Regions from separate parts of the Virgibacillus salexigens genome, predicted to be linked through region 2. Evidence: riboswitches for the same ligand, from Rfam matches in the RefSeq annotation. Region 2 holds a riboswitch; each other region holds the start of a gene.
The links. A riboswitch is a leader RNA that binds a small molecule or an ion and turns the genes downstream of it on or off. The one in region 2 is predicted to bind S-adenosylmethionine.

Region 1 (6,164 bases), 1.5 Mb from region 2:
TTAATCGCAATCACATTTGTTATTAGCGTAAATGTTGGTGCTATACATCTCTCTCCTGCAGAGCTATTTCAAACCATTCTAGGCAATGGAACCGACCAGCAGGAACTTATCTTATTTGAATTTCGTCTGCCGCGTATTATTATAGCTATGCTGGTTGGGGCAGGATTAGCTGTATCTGGCTGTATCCTGCAAGGTGTAGCTCGTAATCCATTAGCAGAACCGGGCATATTAGGGATCACAACTGGAGCAGGCTTAATGGTTGTCTTAGCGCTTGCCTATATTCCACCTGATCAAAGTCTTCCAGTTGGAGTCATGCCATTTTTATCTCTAGCTGGCGGAATTGTAACTGCGATTATTATTTATCTGCTTTCGTTTGATAAACATAATGGATTAATGCCCAACCGTTTAGTACTTAATGGGATTGCTGTAGCAGCAGGTTTAAATGCTCTTTTAATTGTAGTATCTTTACAACTGCCTGAACAACAATATGATGTGTTGGCAGTATGGATGGCTGGTCGTATATGGGGGGCTGATTGGCGATTTGTTCTTACCTTATTACCATGGGTACTTGTATTATTACCATATATTAGTTTGAAAGCACGTACATTAGATGCCCTTACATTTGGAGATGAAGTAGCAACGGGATTAGGAGTAACGGTAGAAAAAGAGCGATTAAAGGTGGTAGCTGCCTCAGTAGGCTTAGCTTCTGCTTGTATTTCAGTTAGTGGCGGAATCGCCTTTGTAGGATTGATTGGTCCACATTTAGCTAGGAAGTTAATTGGTCCCACACATCGTTTTCTTATCCCATTATCGGCGATTGCTGGAGGATTGTTACTATTGGCTGCAGATACAATTGGTAAGGCGATCCTTCAACCATCAGAAATACCAGCTGGCATTGTTGTAGCTATTATTGGTGCACCTTATTTCTTGTATTTATTAAGTCGTTCGTAGTACGAATAGTGTTTTAAAAAAATGGATAGGAAAAGGAGTTATGTGGATGAAGCAGTTACGTATTAGCTTCGTTTGTCTGTTTGTTTTAGTATCCCTTGTAGCTTGTGGATCTAGTAATGAAGAGGGAAAAGTCAATCAAGAAGGAGAAAGTGACACAGCAAATAAACAGGAAATATCTGATGAAACCCGTGTTTATAAAGGACCACAGGGGGAGGTAGAGATTCCTGCTAACCCAAAGCGTGTAGTGATAGCTGATCAAGATTATGTTGGTTATGCTTTGGCATTAGGTGTTACGCCAATCGCAACGACAGGTTGGATTTTTGAAACACCTTACTTCAAAGACCAGTTACAGGATACAAAAAAAGTAGGTGATAAAACATCCATTAACATGGAAGAGGTTATTGCTCTTGACCCAGATTTAATTGTCACTTATTCAGAAGATAAAAATGAGGAATTATCAAAAATCGCACCTACTGTCTTAATACCTTATGCAACTTATGGTTATCGCGATATGTTAACGGAGTTTGGGAAGATTCTAAATAAAGAAGAAGAAACCAAAGATTATTTTACGGCGTTTGATAAGAAGATCGAAGAAAAGGAAACAGAATTAGATGATGTCATTAAAAATGATGAAAAAGTAGTTATCTTAGAATTAGCTGAAAAAGAAATGTATCTATTTGGTGAGTCTTACGGTAGAGGTGGAGAAATCATTTACAATGAACTCGGTTTAAACGCACCAGAGAAGGTTATTGAAGTTACAAAAGAAGAAGGCTGGGCTTCGATCTCATTGGAAGCTGTGCCAGAATATTTAGAGGAAGCAGATCATATCTTTATGGGTGTCCGTGAGACGGAAAATGGGGACACAGAGGAAAGAAAATCCGATGTTACCTCATTAACCATTTGGGAGAACTTGCCTGCGGTTAAAGACGGAAATGTATATGAATATGAGGTTAACAATATGTATTTTACGGATCCAATAGCTTTAGAACATCAATTAGATTTTATTGTTGATAGTCTAAAATCAGAGTAAACGTATGATCATAAAAAACCCCTTCCACAAAAAGCGAAGGGGGTTTTTACTACTCTTCTTGTTCTTTTCGTTCAATAATTTTATCAACAAGCAAACCAATTTGTTCTTTTACTGCGATTGGGTCGTATCGATAGAAGGTATCAAAATCATTATAAAAGATTTGATCTTGCTTATTAGCATTTAAATTTTGCCATACAGCTGAGTCTTTTAAATCTTTAAGAGCAGTTCCTTCATTTTCTGGATCGTAGGAAGTTAAAAACATATAATCAGCAGCGTATTCTGGAAGTACTTCTAACGATATTTGTTTCGTACTTTCACCACCTGCGTTCTTTTCAGGCATTTTTAATCCAAGGGCATTGTATAAGGCTTGCCCACCTCTGCCAGCATTTTCACCAAATGTCCATAGTTCACCTTTATTGGTCAGCTCATATATCCCAAATGTATCATCTGAGTCAATAATACCCTCTAATTTTTTTCTACCTTCTTCGGCTTCTTGATTAAATTCCGTCATAAATTCTTCAGCTTTTTCAGGTGAACCGACGATATCACCAAATAGATTAACTGTTTCCTCAATATCAGATGTTGTACCGTAAGGGATATGAATCGTTGGTGCAATTTTAGATAATGCCTCATAATTATCATCATACATGACAACAATTAAATCTGGATCTAATTCTAATACCTTTTCCTCATTTAATGGATAGCCGACATCTGTAGCATCTTTTAGAAGATCTGCGATAAATGGATTATCAAACGCGGTCGGTTCCACTCCGACTACATTTGCTCCTACAGAAAGTAATTCTCCACCATAGTAATCGGTAACAATTCGTTCCGGATTCGATGGAATTTCAACGGTACCTTTGGCGGTTTCGAATTCACGCGTGCTATCTTCTTTTTCTTGGTTACTCTCATTTTCTTCGGCGTTATTGCTCCCACTACATGCTGCTAGGAAGGTTAATAGAATAATGAGCAATACATAGATAAATTGTTTCTTATTCATTCGTGTACTCCTTTTTAAACATCGTTTAAGATGATGATTGGTATAAATGCTTCAAAAGTTCTTTGTTTTTCGCATTAAATTTAGCGTTATGAGAAGATACTCTTGCTTTGGCAGCTGCATCTGGCTCTAGTAATAATTTGGCTTGGTTAACTGCATTAGCTGCGTCTACAAAAGCCCCTGCAATTAAATGAACTTTACCATCAAAGGCTAGTATATCGCCAGCAGCATAAAGCCCTTCAACGGATGATGCAGATTTAGATGTGCCTTTTACAAAGAAATCGTTTTCTATTTCAATATGAAGGGGGCTTTCTTTAATAAAGGTTAGTTCCCTTTCATAACCGTAATTAATAATTAGATCATCTGTTTCTAATCTTATTGACTCGTTGATTTCATGGTTATGAATACTTACCGCGTCAATTAGATTTCCTTCTTGATTTGCATGCAACTTCTCTATCGTTGAATTGAGATGAACATGGACGGATGAATTCATTAATTGCTGAATTTGGGCCTCATGACCTTTAAATTCATTTTTGCGATGTACAATATGTACTTGATTAGCAATAGGCTCAAATTCATTTGCCCAATCAATTGCAGAATTGCCTCCACCAGAAATAATAATGTTCTTTCCTTTAAAATGTTCAAGGCTTTGTACCGTATAGTGGAGATTGGTTACTTCAAATCGATCTGCTCCTTCAATATCGATTTTAATCGGATTTAAAATACCACCACCAACAGCGAGGATAACGGTTCTACTTACATATTGATTCCCAGAGTTAGACGTAAGGACAAATAACTGATCTTCATTCTTTTCGATTTTTGTGACTTTCTCATTTAGAACGATTTCTGGATCAAAAGTCACAGCTTGTTCCGCCATTTGATCAATTAATGTTGCTCCAGTTACTGGGGTTAATCCGCCAACATCCCAGATCATTTTTTCAGGATATACATGTACTTTACCACCTAGTTTCGGTTGATATTCTATGATGCGAGTGGATAAGTCCCGCATGCCGCTATAAAAAGATGCATATAATCCTGCTGGTCCGCCACCAACGATCGTTACATCTGTTATATCTGAATTTCGCATATAAGTACCTCCTCCATTTATGATAATGAGAATCATTATCACTAATTTTATTATACAGAAATTTTAGAGGAACGCAATAAACGATAGGTAAAATTACATAAAGGAAAGCGGAAAATTTTAAAATTTTTTCAAAATAGTGATTGACAGAATGAAAGAAGCGTAGTAATCTAATAATCATCATAATTATATTAACGAATACTTCTTATTCAGAGAGGTGGAGGGAATTGGCCCTAAGAAACCTCGGCAGCGGACTGTTAAAAGTACTGTGCCAAATCCAACAAGCTACTGTGCTTGGAAAATAAGAAGAGAGCGCCACATATGGAATCTCTTCTTGATTAAAAGGAGGGATTTTTCTTTTGTAAACACCTTTAAAACCGATTCATCAAGGATTGTATGATCGATCGTGAACACAAAATGTTTACATGTTCATAAAATTTTAATACTTCTTATCCAGAGAGGTGGAGGGACTGGCCCTAAGAAACCTCGGCAGCGGACGATTAAGTACTGTGCCAAATCCAGCAAGCGAATGATGCTTGAAAGATAAGAAGAGGGTAATGGATAGCCTCTTCTTTGATGAAGAGGCTTTTTTATTTAGAAGGGGAGTGACAGCATGATTACGTTTGATCAAGTAACAAAAATATATAACGGCAAAGAACAGCAAGTAAAAGCATTGGATCAGGTGAATTTACAAATTGAAAAGGGAGAAATATATGGTGTGATTGGTTTTAGTGGCGCAGGAAAAAGTTCTCTCATCCGCTGTGTAAACCTATTGGAGCGACCAACTTCTGGGAAAGTAATCGTAGATGGTCAGGACATACTCAACCTTTCAGCAAAGGAATTAAGGGAAGCAAAACGAAGCATTGGAATGATATTTCAACATTTCAATCTATTAAACTCGAAAACGGTGTATACCAATGTGGCTATGCCTTTATTATTAGCTAATATCCCAAAAAATGAAGTGAAAAAGCGAGTTGACGATTTATTGGCATTTGTAGGACTAGCGGATAAGGCAAATAGTTATCCTGATCAGTTATCAGGAGGGCAAAAACAGCGTGTTGGAATTGCACGTGCATTAGCCACAAAGCCAAAGGTGTTGTTATGTGATGAAGCAACGTCAGCACTCGATCCAGAAACAACCAAGTCGATATTGCAATTATTAAAGAAAGTAAATGAAGAATATAATTTAACGATTTTAATCATTACTCATGAAATGGGTGTAATTAGGGAAATTTGCGATAAAGTGGCCGTTTTGGATAGTGGAAAAGTGGTGGAAGCTGGTTCTGTATTTGACGTATTTTCCCAACCTCGAACAGAGATAGCCAAAAATTTTGTACGTTCCGTGATGCATGATGAGATACCGGAATCGGTTTATCAACTCGTAAAAGCACAAGACGAACGACATCAGATATACCGTATTGTATTCGTTGGATCTTCAGCAGGCGCTCCGTTACTATCGCAAATAGCTAAGCAGTATGCTGTCGAAGTGAATGTTTTATTTGGGAGTATTACGGAGTTACAAGGTATTCCTTTTGGCAATTTAATTGTCAAATTTGATGGAGACGAAAAGGAAATTAACCGAGTGATCATGCATATTCACCAACAAGATGTCACGATAAAGGAAGTGTTAGCAGATGTTAGTTGATAACCAACAAATTGTAGCAGCATTATGGGAGACAATCCTAATGGTTGGTATTTCTTTACTTTTCTCCTTTGTGATAGGACTTATATTAGGAATTCTATTAGTGGTAACAAGGAAAGGACATTTATGGGAGAATAAAGTGGTTTTTACGGTTTTGAACGCATTTATAAACATCTTTCGATCAATTCCATTCATTATACTTATGGTCGCTGTCATTCCGTTTACCAGATTAGTGGTTGGCACATCAATTGGTACTGCGGCAGCAATTGTCCCAATGATTTTGTATGCAGGTCCCTATATTGCTAGATTAATTGAAAACTCTCTATTGGAAGTTGACCCAGGAGTAATGGAAGCAGCTCAAGCAATGGGGGCAACACCGTGGCAAATTATTATTCGTTTCCTTATTCCAGAAGCGTTAAGTTCTTTATTATTAGGTATCACTATTGCAACCATTGGGCTA
Region 2 (6,164 bases):
TTTATCCCAAATTAAAATCGCAAACATTCCTCTTAGTAATTGAAATGCCTCTTCTTTATATTTAGTAAATAAAGCTGCAATTACTTCAGTGTCGGAATTCGTCTCGAAATGATAACCTTCATTTACTAGTTCCTGCCTTAACTCTAAGTAATTATATATTTCACCATTAAAAACCATCCATATTTGTTCATCATGATAACTTAATGGTTGTGTACCACTTTCGATATCAATAATACTTAGTCTCCGAAACCCAAACGACATATAGGAATCAAAATAGTATCCTTCGTCATCTGGTCCGCGATGCGTTATTATATTATTTTGTTCTTTGAAGTTAGCTATTTCTTGAGCTGACCTTTCCATTGGTTCATCAAATAGCATTCCGATAAAACCACACATAACATAAACCTTCTCTCGTCAATTATAAACGTATCACCCTGAGCTGTAACCCATTTGTAACAAAACCGAAATGATACAGTAATATTCTAACACGGAGATAGGTAAACTTCTATCATTTTTCACCCTTTTTTTCTATATAATCCCAACTTGTCTGGTAAGATATTCACTGTAAATAGGTGATATACCTTAGGTTTTAACACACACGATATCAAAAAAAGAGCTTCCCCAGCTTGAAATGAGAAAACTCTTTTGTCATTCTTCTATCATTTTTTAAAATTGTTTTAAAAGCGCGTTTAATTCATCAACTTTGTCGGTTTTTTCCCACGGGAATTGGATATCGGTTCTGCCGAAATGACCATATGCTGCAGTATTCTTAAAGATTGGTTTTTGTAGATCAAGCATACGAATTATACCAGCTGGACGTAAATCAAATAGTTTTCTTACAGCTTTTACTAGTTTTTCTTCATCGACTACTCCTGATCCAAATGTATTAATCGAAATTGAGACAGGCTCTGCCACACCAATCGCATATGCTAATTGTACTTCACATGATTTCGATAAACCCGCTGCAACAATATTCTTAGCAACATACCTAGCTGCATAAGCGGCAGATCGGTCTACTTTGGTGGAATCTTTACCACTAAATGCTCCTCCACCGTGCCGTGCATATCCCCCATACGTATCTACAATAATTTTACGCCCTGTTAAACCTGCATCTCCTTGTGGTCCACCAATCACAAAACGACCAGTAGGATTAATAAAGTACTTTGTCTTATCATCAAGCAGTTTCTTTGGTACAACAGGCCGAATGACATGTTCAATTAAATCTTTTTCAATTTGTTCTGTTGTCAGATCTTGGTGATGTTGTGTAGAGATTACAATTGTATCAATTCTTACCGGCTCATCCGCCTCATCATATTCAATGGTCACCTGAGTTTTCCCATCCGGTCGTAAATAATCTAATGTTTTATCTTTTCTAACATCAGCTAAGCGCTTAGCTAACTTATGTGCTAACGAAATCGGTAAAGGCATTAACTCTTCGGTTTCATCGCAAGCAAAACCAAACATCAATCCTTGATCTCCGGCGCCAATAGCTGCAATTTCTTCATCACTCATCGTTCCTTGACGCGCCTCTAAAGCAGTATCTACACCTCCTGCAATATCTGGCGATTGTTCATCAATTGCAGTTAACACAGCACAGGTATCGGCATCAAATCCAAATTTTGCTCGAGTATACCCTATTTCTTTAATGGTTTTCCTTACTATTGCAGGAATATCAACATATGTTGTTGTCGTGATTTCTCCAGCTACAAGTACTAGCCCAGTCGTCACGGTCGTTTCACATGCAACACGTGCATAAGGATCTGTTTTTAATATTTCGTCTAATATTGCATCTGAAATTTGGTCAGATATTTTATCAGGATGGCCTTCTGTTACAGATTCAGAAGTAAATAAACGACGATTAGCAGCCATGTTGCTAAATCCTCCTTTTACATATCAGTTACGGAACTCTATTTATCAATTATGCTCATTCAGTATTAAAGGTTCTAAAGAAAACAAAAAAAACCCTTCCTACTATACATGAGGAAAGGATTGTCCCGCCTTTCGCTCTTATTGTTCAAGGAGATGTTCCTTGCATCAGATTAGCACCTTTTCACCATTGTGATGGTTGCTGGGTTTCATCGGGTCTGTCCCTCCACCAACTCTGAATAAGAGAGTATCCGTTCGAAGTTTAGCTTATCGAAAGAAAACGTTTGTGTCAACTACTTTCGTCGTATTGTCTATCGATTTTTACTTATAATAAAAGGAAAAGAAGTAATTTGCTGTCATGATTCAACATTATAGGATAATTGAATAAAATTATTATATATTTAGTATGGACTATTTTTATTAATGTGTTATACTAATAAACATATTCAACATGATAAGGTCGTTTAGGTTTCGACGTTGATACAATCTTACTAAAAGGCAGGTAGTTAATATGAAAATGGTGGAAAAACCTTTGGTTAATGAATTATATACCCATAATCATTTACAAACCAACTTAACAGTACCACAACTTATTGAACGTATTTTAGATAGAGAAGAAGGGATGCTTACAGCAACTGGTGCTGTTCAAGCTACAACAGGTAAGTATACAGGACGCTCTCCTAGGGATAAATTTATTGTAAGTGATGAAGTGAGTGAAAAGAATGTTGATTGGGGTACAGTTAATCAGTCTATCGAAGAACAAGTTTTTGACAAATTGTATCGCAAAGTAATTAATTATTTACAAGACAAAAAAGAGCTTTTTCAGTTCAAAGGATTTGCCGGTGCAGATCATGATTATCGGCTTCCAATACAAGTAATCAATGAATATGCATGGCATAATTTATTCGCCCGACAACTTTTTATAACCCCGACAGCTGAAGAATTATTAAATCATCAACCTGCGTTTACAGTAGTTTCAGCTCCTACTTTTAAAGCAAACCCTGAGCAAGACGGAACAAATTCAGAAGCTTTTATTTTCGTTTCTTTTAAAAAAAGGGTTATTCTAATTGGTGGAACCGAATACGCAGGAGAAATTAAGAAATCCATTTTCTCCGTCATGAATTATCTGCTTCCCCAACAAAATGTGTTATCTATGCATTGTTCTGCCAATGTAGGTAAAGAAGGAGACGTTGCTTTATTCTTTGGATTATCTGGCACAGGAAAAACAACGTTATCAGCTGATCCATATCGTCGTTTAATTGGTGATGATGAACATGGCTGGGGTCCAAACGGTGTATTCAATATTGAGGGTGGCTGTTATGCGAAATGTATCAATTTATCTAAAGAAAAAGAACCGCAAATATTTGATGCCATTCGTTTTGGTTCCGTTTTAGAAAATGTCATTGTTGATAAAGCCCGAATTCCGAATTACAATGACACATCATTAACTGAAAACACAAGAGCAGCATACCCAATTGAGAATATTGATAACATTGCCATCCCTAGCATGGCTGGCCATCCGAATACGATTATCTTTCTAACTGCTGATGCATCTGGTACCTTGCCGCCAATCAGTAAGCTAACAAAAGAACAAGCAATGTATCATTTTCTTAGCGGTTACACGAGCAAACTTGCTGGTACTGAAAGAGGCGTTACTGAGCCGCAAGCAACGTTTTCAGCTTGTTTTGGCTCTCCATTTTTACCATTAGCTCCATCTACGTATGCAAGAATGTTAGGAGAAAAAATAGATGCATATCAATCAAATGTCTTCCTAGTGAATACTGGTTGGACTGGAGGATCGTATGGTGTTGGAAAACGAATGAAACTTTCCTATACACGAGCAATGATACATGCTGCGTTAGAAGGCGAATTAAATTCTGTTGAGACAACCAAAGACAGTATTTTTGGTTTGGAAATTCCCATGCAAGTACCGGGAGTACCCGATGAAGTATTAATTCCAATAAATACGTGGAAAGACAAAGCGGCCTACAAAGAGGCTGCGCAATCTTTGGCTATGAAATTCCATAAAAATTTTGAGAAGTTCACGGAAGCAAGTAGCGATATTGTGCAAGCAGGTCCAATGTATCAAGGAAAGTAATTGTTTCCTCATCCCAAAAAGGATTTATTATATATGAGTGAAAAGTGTTCAGCTATAGATTGCTGATGACCGATCTCTGAAATGAGATCGGTTTTTTTATATAGGCATTCACACATTTTCACAACTCCTCATAAACTGTGTTGACATACAAATATTTAGAAGGAGTCGTGCAACATGAAGAAGATAAAACGTATAATGCTCCTTTCCTGTGGGTTCCTACTTTTTCTAACAGCATGTAATAACCAGGAGGAAACTACAATAAAATTAGCCGAAGTAACACGTTCGCTATTTTATGCTCCGCAATATGTAGCTTTAGAGAAAGGGTTCTTTAAAGAGGCAGGTCTTAATGTGGAATTACAAACAACTTGGGGTGGAGATAAAACAATGACGGCATTATTATCTGATGGAGCAGATGTAGCTTTAGTAGGCTCTGAAACTTCCATCTATGTTTATGCTCAAGATTCGAAGGACTATGCTGTTAATTTTGCCCAATTAACACAAACTGACGGAACCTTTTTAGTAGCCAAAGAACCAAAACCCAATTTCACTTGGGAGGATATTAAAGGAACCACTTTTCTCGGTCAACGCAAAGGCGGAATGCCCCAAATGGTTGGTGAATTCGTTTTAAAGCAACATGATATTAATCCTCAAACTGACCTCGATCTACAACAGAATATAGAATTTGCTAATATACCTGGTGCATTCGTATCTGGAGATGCAGAATATGTGCAATTATTTGAACCTACTGCAAGTACATTCGAAAAAGAAGGGAAAGGACATATCGTGGCTTCATTTGGAGAAGAATCAGGGCATGTCCCATACACTGTTTTTATGGCAAAACAGAGCTTTTTAAAAGAAAATGATGCAGAAATTGAGAAATTTACGAAAGCAGTTTATAAAGCGCAACAGTGGGTTGAAGCACATAGCGCTAAAGAGATTGCTCAAGTTATACAGCCTTACTTCGAAGACACGGATGTAGAAATGCTTGCTGCTTCTATTGATCGTTATAAAAGTCAAGGGTCATTTGCTACAGACCCGATATTAGATGAGTCAGAATGGAGTAACCTAAAAGATATTATGCAAGAAGCTGGTGAACTGCCTGCAGATGTACCTTATACAGATCTTGTGAATACGAAGATCGCTGAAGAAGTTATTGGTAATAAGGAGTGAGCAATATGTCATTTCTAACCTTAGAAAATGTCTCCCATCATTATTTTTCAAAAGCAAACTTCACCAAAGCATTAGACGATATATCTTTCTCTATTCAAGAAGGTGAATTTGTCGCATTATTGGGTCCTAGTGGTTGTGGTAAATCGACGATCTTATCAATTATTGCAGGAATTATAAAACAAACACAAGGCAAAATACGCTTACAAGAGAAACCGATTGATTTGACAACAGCCAATATCGGCTACATGTTGCAACAAGACTACTTATTTCCATGGAAAACCATCATTGACAATGTTTTACTTGGCCCTAAAATCGCAAACAATGTTACAGAAAACACCAAAGAAAAAGCAACAGCCTTATTAAATGAAGTAGGTTTACCTAATATAGCATCCGCTTACCCAAGCTCTCTTTCTGGAGGGATGCGGCAACGTGTAGCATTAGTAAGAACATTAATTAATGATCCAAAACTGTTACTTCTTGATGAGCCATTCTCAGCATTGGATTATCAAACAAAGCTAAAATTAGAACAATTGGTAGCAAACTTATTGGCAACCTATCATAAAACCGCTGTGCTTGTAACGCATGATATTGGTGAAGCAATAGCGATGAGTGATCGAATTTTTGTTATGGATGCTAATCCAGGAGTTATTTCAAAAATCTTTGAGGTTCCGATTGAAATAAGAAATGAAGCCCCTTTACTTGTGCGTAAACACCCAAAATATCAAATTTTGTTTGATAAAGTATGGGAAGAATTAGATAAAAAAGAGCAATTACCAAACGAAGAGGTGGTGTCTACGAATCATGAAGCGAAATAATGATCAGCAGCTCTTCCAAGCTTATTTACAACATGTAAAACGCGAGAATAGAATTGTATATATATGGCAAATTAGTATACTTATTACGTTTATTCTTCTATGGGAGGTTGCCAGTCGCTTCTATTGGATTGATCCATTATTATTTAGTTCGCCAACAACCATCTTTCAAGTAGTTATAAACAAATTAAGTGATGGATCCATGTTAAATCATCTCC
Region 3 (6,164 bases), 1.1 Mb from region 2:
TGTGCTCAACCGCAACTTGGAAGTTACTTTTTAATTCCATATCCGTTACAGCAACATAAATGGCTTCATCTTCAGGATTAACAGTTACCCATTCGGGCATCGGAAGATATTTATCAATATACTCCATGATTTTCTGGTTAGGTAATTCTAATAAGCCAATTGATATTGATTTTTGCTCAAGAATAATATCTCCATTTTCTTGGACAAATGGTTCCAAATGAACAGATAAAGGAACAGTGGAAGAAAATACAGGCAATTCCCCAATTAAATGTACATCCTCCCCAAGTTCAATCCGGTAATGGTGGTTGGTATCATTTAAAACTTGATCAATATACGCATTCACCAATTCATTTAAGTTTTCTTTCGTTGTACGTACGATAAATTCGGAGCTATCATCTGTCTGCTCATTCGTTTGCTCAGGGTAATCAGCACTGGAAACAGGCCAAAAAATAAGCGCTAATAATACAATAACGATAAAAATATTAAATGAAAGGAGGGCGATAAACCAACGCTTCCATTTTCCTTTTCTCCTCTCGCTTCGTTCAGGCATTTCTATTCATCCTCTTTCTTATCTTCATTCGTTATAAAATCTAAAACACGCTGGGCCATTCGCTTGTATCCTAGATTATTTGGATGGAAATTATCTTCAGCGAATAAATCTTCATTGGTGTTATTAAATAAGTCAATTGTTGGTATAAAGGATCCATTTGATTGTTCAGCTGCAATTTTTTCCCCAGTATCATTCCAATTCTTAACGATAAGTCCGAGTTCTTTAATATCTTTGAAATACTTACCAAATGGATTGTAAAACCCTAATAAATAAATTTCAGTTCGAGGGTTTATATCATGTATCTTAGCAAAGATATTTCGTAATCGTTGCTCGTAATCTGCCCGTTCTTTTACAAAATCTTCTAGTTTTAGATTCGTAATATTATCCTTTAGCACTTGCATAATATCATTCGCACCAATCGTAATTAGTACAATATTCGAATCTTTTATTGAGGAAACGATATCTGGGTTATCCAATCGTTTTAATAATTGATCGGAACGATTACCTCGAATGCCATAATTATCAATTGACACAAGCTCCTCATCCTGATTTATTGCACGATCTAGTACGCCAAGATAACCACCTGTTTGCGTTGTGTCACCAACGCCCTGTGTCAGAGAATCTCCAATAGCTGTGATATGTGTTTTATTTGAAAAATAATTGATCGTTTCCTCTACTGCATTTACTACCATTTCGGAAAAGTGCTGCTGGTCTTCGTTTGTCGTTTCTTTATTTGTCTGTTCATCATTCTGTAAGGAGGTATCCGGTTGTTTCTGTTGCTCATCTTCTTTTTCTTCAGGTATAGTAACATGATCAAGCTTTGCTTTAGATTGACTGGTTACGATAAAAATAAGCGTAATACCTAGAAGAAGCAAACAGATCGCTCCTAAATAATACACATTTTTCTTCATGTTTACCCACACCTATGCTGTTATGATATTCGTGTATTTCTAAAATTGTCTCTGCTATTAATATATTCGAAAGTATTTCCTATATATATGTAGATCATAACTTGATCTATGAAAAAGGAAGATGATCCTAACAAATATATTTCTTGATTCCCTGTTTTCTGTATCACAAAAAATAAAGATCGCCTTCTGGTATAAGGCGATCGGTAAGGGAAGGTTATTTATAATTTTTCCAAATCAATAGAAAAGTAAACCTGATTTCTTAAATTGAAATCGAATTGTTAAGTTCCTGTGCTTCCATGCTTTTGGGATTTCATTTGATCATACTTGAATGGCCTCTGATTGACTGTTCGGATTTCGAATTGCTTCTAGTTCATTGAATGGGTTTTTATTCGTGACGACTGCAATTCCGGCAGCAATTGCGTATTCTAATATTTCATCCTTTTTACTTGGGTGTTCAATCCACAGAATTTTCCCTTGTTTATTGATAAATTGTTCTAGCACATCAGATGGAAGATCACTGGTCAAAAACCAAACAGCATCTATGTCGGGTGCTTTGGTTAAGTCAGTATAAGTAGAAAATTCTAATGAATGAGATGAGCCAATCCCAATTAATTCAAAACCAAGCGATTGTAACTGTTTTATTTGATTTAACTTCTCTTGATTAGCTTGCTCCAATCCATACACCGCAATTGTCTTTTTGCGTATGTCACCATCTGTTCGTTCAAACGGGGAAGATAATAACCAATTTATTGCATCTGCCTCCTTAGTGACAAGGCTTGCTTCTTGACCAGTGGCTGTGGCGATTGCCTGATCTAAAGTAGCGAGTAAATCATGAATCGACTCTAAACCAATGGATAATCGGATCGTCTCTTCTGTGACACCACTATCCTTTAATTCTTCAGCAGTTAACTGTTGATGGGTAGTTGATGCAGGGTGGATTATTAATGATTTTGCATCCCCTACATTAGCTACATGAGACCACAATTCAATGGAATCAATCAGTTTTCTTCCAGCTTCCCGCCCACCTTTGATACCAAAGGTAATAATTGATCCGGCTCCCTCGCTAAAATATTTTTTCGTCAATCTATAGGAAGGGTGTTTTTCTAATCCCGGATAATTTACCCATTCAATGGAAGGGTGGTCTTCTAAAAAAGCTGCAATCTCTTTCGCATTCTTATTGTGCTGACTAATCCGCAAATGTAATGTTTCTAATCCTTGTAGCAATAAAAATGCGTTCTGCGGACTAATGCACGCCCCTATATCGCGTAGTAATTGCACTCTTAACTTGGTTGCGAATGCAGCGGGACCAACATCAACAAACTTAAGTCCATTGTAGCTTTCATCTGGTTCGATGAAACCAGGGAATTTTGAGTTATTCCAATTAAACCTCCCGCCATCAACAACTACACCACCAATTGCGGTTCCGTGACCTCCAATCCACTTCGTTGCAGAGTGAACTACAATATCTGCACCCCAAGCTAAGGGTTTAGCAATATATGGTGCAAACGTATTATCAATGATTAATGGAATATCATTTGCATGTGCAATTCCGGCCACTTCTTCTATATCAAACACCTGTAAGCTTGGATTGGTAATGATTTCTCCAAATACAGCCTTTGTCCTTTCTGTAATGGCAGCTTCAACTTCAGATTTATTTGTGCCATCAACAAATTTTACGGTTATGCCATATCGAGGAAGCGTATTTGCAAATAAGTTATAGGTCCCTCCATAAAGATTACTATCTGCTACAATTTCGTCACCTGCACTAGCAACATTAAGTATTGCAAAGGTAATGGCTGCCATCCCGGAAGCAGTGGCTACAGCTGCGACACCATCTTCAAGTGCTGCAATTCGCTGTTCGAATGCATCTACAGTGGGGTTTCCTATTCGTGTATAGATGTTACCAGGTTCTGTTAAACCAAACAGGTTTTGCGCATGTTCGGTATCTCGGAACACATAAGAAGTTGTTTGATAGATTGGTACTGCTCTAGAACCAGTGCTAGGGTCAGGCACCTGCCCGCCATGCAATAATATTGTTTCTGGATTTTGTTGATTAAATTTTACCATGTAATAATCCTCCTTGAAATTTGGGTCTGGAGGAAGAGGAAGAATGAAAAAGCCCTCTTCTTAAGAAGAGGGCTTGGGTTTATCCGTTCCTCCTCTTATCTTCCAGATCACAGATTTGATCTGTAGGATTTAGCACCGAAAGAGTAATCTTTTGAATCACTTCCAGGTTGCCGGGCTTCACAGGGCCTATTCCCTCCACCACTCTTGATAAGAGATGTTTTATTAGTAAATTACTGAATATTATATAAGCATTCGCTTCTACTTGTCAACTCGTTTTGAGAAATTTCTATCTTAGATTTTCGCATTTCTTCTAATCGGTCGTTGATAACTAGCCAACATAAAGTTGATTAAAGCAATCCAGATAAATAAGAAAGCAATCAGATGTGCGGAAGTAAATGTTTCATTATATAAAAATACACCTAAAAATAACATAAGCGTTGGTGCAATATACTGCAAAAAGCCAACCATTGCTAGGGATATTCGTTTCGCACCATTAGCAAAAAGTAATAAAGGTACAGCAGTCATAATTCCTGCACCCATTAATAATAGATTCGTAGTTGAAAGGAATGAAACAAATTGAAAAGTGTTATTCGGAAGTAACACCAAATATAAAACAGCAATTGGTACGATAAGCATTGTTTCTATCGTTAACCCAATCATGGGACCAATATCCACCTTTTTTTTGAGCAACCCATAGAGTCCAAAACTAACTGCAAGTAACAATGATACCCAAGGGAATACTCCATAGCTAAATGTTAAATAAATGACTCCTATAGCTGCTAGTATAATAGAGAGAACCTGACGTGAACTGAAAGATTCCTTTAACACAATAATACCAAGTAAAATACTAATAAGCGGATTAATATAATATCCTAAGCTAGCTTGAACAACATGATTGCTATTTACAGCCCAAATAAATGTAAGCCAATTAATGCTAATAACAATAGTCGCTAAAGATATTCCGAATAATTTCTTTTTATTGTGTAGCAATTGTTTCCACTCATGAATAAAGTCCGGCCATCGTCTCATAAATAAAACGATTAAAAACATAAAAATAAATGACCATAGAATGCGATGAGCCAACGTTTCTCCTGGAGATACATCGTCCAAGAGTTTCCAGTAAATCGGCAAGAACCCCCAGAGGATGTAGGCTCCAGCAGTATAAATCATCCCAGACTTATCCTGTTTTGTATTCATATGTTCCCTTCTTTCCAAGAATGTTATCTATATAGTAAGCAAGTTTAGAATTACTTATGGAAAAAAGCAATAACAATGCTCTCGCGAAGATTTTTACTGTAGCAATAGTTGGAAATATCTATTACTTCATTCTCACTACCATAGGAGCATTTATCTGTTACAAAATAACAAAAAATTACAAATTTCCTATTTATTTCTGAAAATTCAAGTGATAAGATAAATATATGCCGGCAAACAATATTGTAGGAGGTAAAAAATGAAACGAAAATTGTCTATTTCGATTTTCGCATTTGTACTGTTGCTTACTCCTTTGCATATTGAAAATGTATTAGCCGCTGAAGAGGTTGTCAAACCATCTAACGAATTGAATGGAAAAGTAACAGAAGCAATAAAAGATGTAACTGCAGAAGGAAAAGAAGGAAAAGTCGAAATTAATGGAATGACTGTTCATATTGATCAGGACTATATTCAGGTTGATAGGGATAAGAAATCTGTTACTCTTCATGAAGAGAAGCCGATAACGAATCAACGAATTCGTTTAGAAGGAGCAACTATCGCGCATGGTATCGTATTCATCCCTCCAGAGCGCCAAAATAACAGTTACCCAGGACAAGGTCATGTACAAACATTTTTAATGTTAACAGATACGGATGGGCCAATTGGTCCTTTGAGTATCGAAGGGGATATAGATGTTAATACTTCGAATAATAAAACAGGTTCTTTCACAGAGGATTTTGCCAATGTGGAGGCAGACTGGAACTACCTTGAAATGTTTGACGAATATGAATATGAATTTGCGTTCACGCCTGTTGAAAAAACAAAGTTTTATGAAATAGAAACGAACTTAAATGTGGAGTTTTTAACTGATCAAGACAGCGTAACAGAAACAGTGGGTCCTATTTTAGCGAATAAAAAAGCATTTGAATATCCATGCAGGTATTTCGATCCTAGGGAAGTAAACGTGCCTGGTCAATGCCATGGCGGCGACTTTACTACCCAATTATTATACGCTGATCCATATTCTGATAAGGTAATGTTTACACCGGATACGACGACGATGAGTCAGGTTCCTCCGGAAGATCGCGTACCATGGAACAATGAATTAAGAGGAGAATACATTGCAGAATATATTGATAGATATGGTGACCCTACAAAAAAAGACCCTGACTTCGCTTGGAAAGATTATGATATACATCACATCATTCCGAGAGAATATGGAGGATCAAATTATTTTAATAACTTAATTCCACTGAAAAGGGAGTTTCATTCACAAAATGTGACGCCTTGGTGGACAAATTATTAGACAAAAAGAAAAAGACCATTTATGTTAATCTACATAAATGGTCTTTTTAACCCAGAATCCAAGTTGTCTAAAAAGGAGGGTTTGAAATGAATGAGGGCCTAATATATCGAACCATTTCTAATTTAAAGCAAGCGTT
Region 4 (6,164 bases), 500 kb from region 2:
TAAATGTTGCTGTTATACTGCCTTCCCAAAAAATAACGATCCCCGATACAAATATAAATAGACCGCCAATTCCCATCATCACTGCTTGAACAGCGTCCGTGTAAATATCAGCAAATGCCCCTCCAGCGAAGACATACAGAATAACAATAGCTGCAATTACAATTAAACCTGTGGTATAAGGGATATGTAATAAATATTCAAATATACGGGCACCTGCGACGAATTGCCCAGCAATATAAAATACATTAAATAATAATATAATCCCCGTACCTACTCGTAATATATCACTCTTATAAAAATCACCGAGCCAATCAGGAAGTGACAGTGATTTTTGTCCATTATTTAACTTCCTTACTCTTTTCGCTACCATAATTACACCAATTGGGCCACCACCAATCATTGCCAAAAACAGCCAAAGGTTAGATAATCCCCAGTCATGCGACCAGCCTGGATAACCGAGAAACGTAGCGGCACTTAAATAAGTTGCTGTGAAGGACAGACCAAGCACATAAGGACCAAGATTCCCCCCACCAATCGCAAAATCCCTCACATTCTTGGTTTTTTTTGAACTGACCAAGCCAAGCAAAAACATCACAACTAAAAAAATAGTAAAACCGATCCATGTATAGATCGTAACTGTACTCATCTCTGTCCCTCCTTTCTCACGGTGCTTTATTTAATTCATTCGCACAGTTCTAAACTGTTGTTTGAGCTTTTCTAGCTGGGTGATTGTCCGGTACATGTCTACGTCCTTTACCAAACATATTCTCTCTTAGTGTCTTCCCCTCATATTCTGTACGATAGATGCCACGCTGTTGCAGTTCCGGTATAACGTAATCAACAAATTCCTGGAATGTCCCTGGTGAATAGGACTGGGCAATATTAAACCCATCTGCATCGCCAACGGTAGCCCATTCTTCAATTTTATCGGCTATTTGTTCGGCAGTACCAATGAATTTCACCGTCCCATTCCCAAGTCCATGATTCTTCACTGCTTCACGTAGTGTCCACTTTTTATTTGGGTCCTTAGTGTACATATCTAAATTACCCTGTACTGCTTCTGTTTCCATATCTTCTATATATTGATCTGGGTCATAACTTGAGAAATCAATTCCTGTATGACCAGATAATAAAGCAGCTGTCCCCTCGTAACTGACCTGTTCTTTTAATCCTTCATATTTTTGATACGCTTCTTCTTCTGTCGAACCAATAATTGGTAGAATCATTGGAAAGATTCGTACATCTTCTCGATTACGCCCTTGCTTTACTGTCCGATTTCGGATATCGGCTGTATAATTCTTTAATGCATCCAAGGAATGATTTTTGGTAAAGACTCCCTCCGCATGTTTAGCTGCAAAATCTCTTCCTTTTGGAGAAGCACCAGCCTGAAAAATGACAGGTGTTCGCTGTGGAGAGGGCTCTACTAAATGCGGGCCAGGTACTTGAAAGAATCTTCCTTCATGATTAATTAAATGTACTTTTTCTGGGTCAGCAAAACGATCATTCTCGCGATTATAAACAACGGCATTTGCTTCCCAGCTTTGTTCCCAAAGTTTGTACACAACTTCCAAAAATTCATCTGCTCGATCATAACGCAATTCTTTTGGCAGTCTACTAGTAAGTCCCAAGTTTACAGCTTCACTTTCTAAATAAGAGGTGACGACATTCCAAGCCACCCTTCCATTTGTTAAGTGATCAAGCGTAGAAAGCTGACGAGCTAGTGAATACGGTTGTGCATATGTTGCTGATATCGTCGGTGCAAATCCTAGATGTTCTGTTACAGCAGCCATAGCTGCTATTGGAATTAGTGGATCATGAGCTGGAAGCTGTACTGCATGCTCCGTTGCAGCCTGATGACTATTGTTATAAACGCTGTAAGTTCCTAATACATCGGCAATAAATAGAGAATCAAATTTCCCTCTCTCTAGCAATTTAGCAATGTCCATCCAGTAGGTAAGTGTATTATGTTTAACTCCTTCATCCTTTTCATGCTTCCACAAGCCTGTCGAATGTGGAGAAGGTGAATTCTGAATAAATCCGTTAAAGTGAATTTGTTTAGCCATATCCAACTCTCCCTTATGCGTTATCCTAAATTAAATCTTTACCACTCTGGTGATTTTCATCCTCCCCTGATTGATGGTAACTCATGAGGATTCGGTGCCCCCGTGCTAACCTAGGAGACGGTTTAGTCGTCATAGGCATTAAGTGCATTTACACTATGTGCCAAAGCAGACCCTGCTTTCAAAGCTACAGCTACGAAGATTGCTTCAGCAATTTCATGGCGGTTTGCCCCCGCATGTTTTGCATTTTTCGTATGAAGGTCAATACAATATGCACAGCCTGTGGTATGTGCTGATGCCACTGCAATTAGTTCCTTTTCTTTCTCAGTCAGGTAATTCGTTTGGATTGCTTGTTTATCAAAATCAAGAAATGCGTCAAATGTAGCCCCATTTAATGCTGCAAATTCCTTTAATCGGTTAAAATAAGACGCCTGATACAAATTATCAGTTCCTTCCCCGTCATACGCATTCAATGCATTAACTCCATGGGCTGCTGCTGATCCTGCCTTTAATGCTGCTGCAACAAAGATAGCTTCAGTTACCTCTTCTTTTGTTGCTTTTTGTTTCTTCACATTGCCTACATGTAATTCAATGCAGTATGGGCATCCTGTAATATGTGCTACAGCAACGGCAATTAATTCTTTTAGCTTTGCCTGCAACTCTCCTTCAGCTAAGGCCTGATCATTAAAAGCAAAAAAAGTATTACATGTTTCTGGGGCATATTCTCTAAGCTCTTGAATCCGTGAGAAATAAGATTTTTTATACAAACTCTCCGTTATATTACTCAATGTTATCGCTCCTTTAATAAATAAATCATTTCACTAATTAAATATAACTTTTCCCATTCATTTAGTTGGATTAATGGAAGAGGATATACGGTTTCTATAATGACCAATGAAAAAACCCCTTCCGATGAGAAGAGGTTGCTGTATCGCCTACATTCTCTCATCTTTCAAGCAAATGCTTGCTGGAATTAGCACCTTGTTATATGTAACGGTTGCTGCGGGATCACTGGACCAGATTCCTCCCCCGACTCTAGATAAGGAATATTCAATTTAATTAGTAAGAATTGTACACAATAATACCGAATACCGAAAAATGTGTCAAGTATGATTTTTTACATTTTTCCGATAAGATCTTTTTAATTGTTGGTTAAGAGACTACAATTCTATCTTTTGACCTATTCCTAGCGATTTCGCTTTTACATAAATTCCTTTAGCTACGACAAGATCAAAATAGGCAGCTCCAACGGATTTAAAAAAAGTAATTTCTTGATCTGTTTCTCGCAATAATCGATCTCCACCACCAACATCACTTAACTCTGCGTGGATGTGAGAAAATTGCCAATCACTTTCTTGATTCGCATAAATTAACTCACCAGCTTCTTCTTTTATACTGGCTAAATCATCCACAATAATCTTATCAACTGTCTGAATGGTTTTTAGATCTACTTCTCTCATGCTAGGCAAATACGAACCAACCCCATTTATATGCATACCAGGTCGTAGATCATTTCCATCGAATACCGGATTATCCGACCTTGTACTACAAGCAATAATATCGGACACTTGCATGACTTGCTTCGGTGAATCCACTACTTTGATTGGAATCGTAATCCCCCAGGTCATTAATGCTTCTTTGAATGTGTACGCCTTTTCGATCGTCCGATTAAATAGGATTAATTCTTGGATATCACGAACTTCCAAAACACCTAGGACTTGTTCAAAGGCCATGGCCCCCGTTCCAATCACTCCCAATGTTTGTGCATCCGTTCTAGCTAATTTTTCTGTCCCGATCCCGCTCAGTGCTCCTGTACGTAAACGAGTTAAAAATGATGCACTCATCATACAAATATGTTCCCCATTACTAGCGTCGGTTAATACTAATGCACCTTGAGTAGTTGGCTTTCCTTGTTTCGGATTCTCAGGAAAAATACTGACTAATTTCACGGAGGCAATTTCCTGTGATAAGTCTGCACTTGGCATATATAGACTCGAAGCTTGATGCGCCGGTATGTCAATGACTGTCCGATGCGGATTAGTAATTTGCCCTTTCTTTTTAGAAATTAACCCTTGCTTTACATCATAGATTGCATCGTTCATAAAATAATGATCCTTAATTTCTTGCTCTGAAAGAATTAACATAGCTTTCTTCCTTTCATGTATATGTAATAGAAAAGTGCAAGCGCAGTTATGAGAATATCGGCATAAAACCTTTCTCAAATCGCATCTTGCACATTATAAACCGACTATTTTTTAAAGATTCCTTTTAATACAAAGGCAACGTTAGCTGGACGTTCGGCCAAACGACGCATATTATAACCAAACCAGTCATCTCCATACGGCATATATACACGTACTTTATATCCTTCGTCGACTAATCGTTCTTGTAATTCAATACGAATTCCATAAAGCATTTGAAACTCGAATTGGTCACGAGGAATATCATGCGCTTTTTCCAGTTCTTTGGTATAAGCAATAATACTGTCATCATGCGTTGCAACAGCTGTGTAATTCTCATTCAATAAGTTCTTTTTTATAATTTTTTTATAGTTATCATCGACATCCTGTTTATTTGGAAATGCCACTTTTTCGGACTCTTTATAAGCACCTTTAACTAAGCGAAGATAAGGGTTGTAGCTATCTAATGCGTCTAAGTCCTCTTCCACGCGATAAAGATACGCCTGTAAAACCGTTCCCAAATTATCAAATTCCTGTCGTAATGACTTAAATATGGTTAACGTCTGTTCTGTACGCTGATAATCTTCCATATCAATCGTTATAATCACACCATATTCTGTCCCAGCCTGCAAAATTTTTCGCATGTTCTCCATAACTAATTCATACGATATATCCATTCCCAAAGAAGTTAATTTCAACGATAATTGTGCATTCAATTCTTTTTCTGCAATGACCTTGATCGCCTGAATACATTCCTGAGCAGATTGCCTAGCCTCGTCTTCATTATCAATGAACTCTCCCAAATGATCGACTGTAACGTCAAATCCTTTGGCATTTAACTCTTTTATTTTTTCAGCCGCACCATTAATATCTACTCCTGCAACAAATCGCGATGCTCCAAATCGAAAACCATACTTCTTAGCTGCTTTCGTTAGTGGTTTATTATTGGATAAAAATAAAAAGAAATTGCGCATGATTTGTTCCACGTTGATCCTCCCCCCAACCATCTATAGTTTATGAACGATCAAAAGCAAGGGAAAAACACAATAAGTGATTTCCCATGATTTTGATTACGCATTTCCACAAAACTTTGTAAAGCAGTGCAGGAGTGAGATATTGTTATTATGTTATAACATTTCAGAGCTTGTTTTACCTTGCATATGGTGAATCAGATAATCAGGTCCACCTGCTTTAGAGTCCGTACCCGACATATTAAATCCACCAAATGGCTGATAACCTACAATTGCAGCTGTACAACCGCGGTTGAAGTAAAGATTACCGACATGGAAATCTTGTCTTGCTTGCTCAAGATGGGTACGATTATTGGTAATTACGGCACCAGTTAATCCATACTCTGTATTATTGGCAATCTCAATCGCTTCATCAAAGTTCTTTGCCTTTGTAAGTGCAACTACTGGTCCAAAGATTTCTTCCTGCATAATTCTTGCTTCTGGACTTACATTACCAAAAACAGTAGGATTTACGAACCAACCTATACGATTATCACCTGAGCCGCCTGCTAATAATTCTCCTTCTTGCTTGCCAATTTCGATGTAATCCATAATTTTATCATAAGCACCTTGATCAATAACTGGTCCCATAAAATGAGAGTTATCATATGGATTCCCAGCTGATAATTCTTTGGTAAGCTCTACGACTCTATCTTTCACTTCTTCATAGACATCCTCATGTATGACAGCACGTGAACATGCCGAACATTTTTGTCCTGAAAATCCAAATGCAGATTGTACAATCGATTCAGCTGCCAACTCTAGATCGGCTTCATTATCTACTACGATAGTATCTTTTCCACCCATTTCAATAATCGTACGTTTCAGCCACTTCTGACCTTCTTGTACTTTAGCAGCACGCTCAAAAATTCGTGTTCCAACCTCACGTGATCCTGTAAAACTAATAAACCGCG

Region 1: linked by a shared signal. The riboswitch ahead of BN990_RS00450 (methionine ABC transporter ATP-binding protein) and the one ahead of metK (methionine adenosyltransferase) in region 2 are both predicted to bind S-adenosylmethionine.
Region 3: linked by a shared signal. The riboswitch ahead of BN990_RS02350 (PLP-dependent aspartate aminotransferase family protein) and the one ahead of metK (methionine adenosyltransferase) in region 2 are both predicted to bind S-adenosylmethionine.
Region 4: linked by a shared signal. The riboswitch ahead of BN990_RS05025 (carboxymuconolactone decarboxylase family protein) and the one ahead of metK (methionine adenosyltransferase) in region 2 are both predicted to bind S-adenosylmethionine.

What each region holds. Positions count from the first base shown of each region.
Region 1 is NZ_CCDP010000001.1:89,393-95,556, reverse strand. It holds gene BN990_RS00470 (FecCD family ABC transporter permease) at 1-951, shown strand, start outside; gene BN990_RS00465 (iron-hydroxamate ABC transporter substrate-binding protein) at 998-1,981, shown strand; gene BN990_RS00460 (ABC transporter substrate-binding protein) at 2,031-2,981, opposite strand; gene BN990_RS00455 (NAD(P)/FAD-dependent oxidoreductase) at 3,007-4,065, opposite strand; SAM riboswitch class I at 4,265-4,370, shown strand; SAM riboswitch class I at 4,509-4,612, shown strand; gene BN990_RS00450 (methionine ABC transporter ATP-binding protein) at 4,676-5,707, shown strand; gene BN990_RS00445 (methionine ABC transporter permease) at 5,697-6,164, shown strand, end outside.
Region 2 is NZ_CCDP010000001.1:1,618,621-1,624,784, reverse strand. It holds gene asnB (asparagine synthase (glutamine-hydrolyzing)) at 1-396, opposite strand, end outside; gene metK (methionine adenosyltransferase) at 667-1,869, opposite strand; SAM riboswitch class I at 2,005-2,112, opposite strand; gene pckA (phosphoenolpyruvate carboxykinase (ATP)) at 2,378-3,964, shown strand; gene BN990_RS07380 (ABC transporter substrate-binding protein) at 4,139-5,134, shown strand; gene BN990_RS07375 (ABC transporter ATP-binding protein) at 5,140-5,949, shown strand; gene BN990_RS07370 (ABC transporter permease) at 5,936-6,164, shown strand, end outside.
Region 3 is NZ_CCDP010000001.1:486,835-492,998, forward strand. It holds gene BN990_RS02340 (YpmS family protein) at 1-550, opposite strand, end outside; gene BN990_RS02345 (SGNH/GDSL hydrolase family protein) at 553-1,461, opposite strand; gene BN990_RS02350 (PLP-dependent aspartate aminotransferase family protein) at 1,780-3,528, opposite strand; SAM riboswitch class I at 3,621-3,742, opposite strand; gene rarD (EamA family transporter RarD) at 3,820-4,725, opposite strand; gene BN990_RS02360 (HNH endonuclease signature motif containing protein) at 4,982-6,028, shown strand; gene BN990_RS02365 (SMI1/KNR4 family protein) at 6,115-6,164, shown strand, end outside.
Region 4 is NZ_CCDP010000001.1:1,114,885-1,121,048, reverse strand. It holds gene BN990_RS05035 (sodium:solute symporter family protein) at 1-646, opposite strand, end outside; gene BN990_RS05030 (LLM class flavin-dependent oxidoreductase) at 696-2,063, opposite strand; gene BN990_RS05025 (carboxymuconolactone decarboxylase family protein) at 2,186-2,839, opposite strand; SAM riboswitch class I at 3,003-3,106, opposite strand; gene BN990_RS05020 (ornithine cyclodeaminase family protein) at 3,221-4,204, opposite strand; gene BN990_RS05015 (proline dehydrogenase family protein) at 4,309-5,226, opposite strand; gene pruA (L-glutamate gamma-semialdehyde dehydrogenase) at 5,368-6,164, opposite strand, start outside.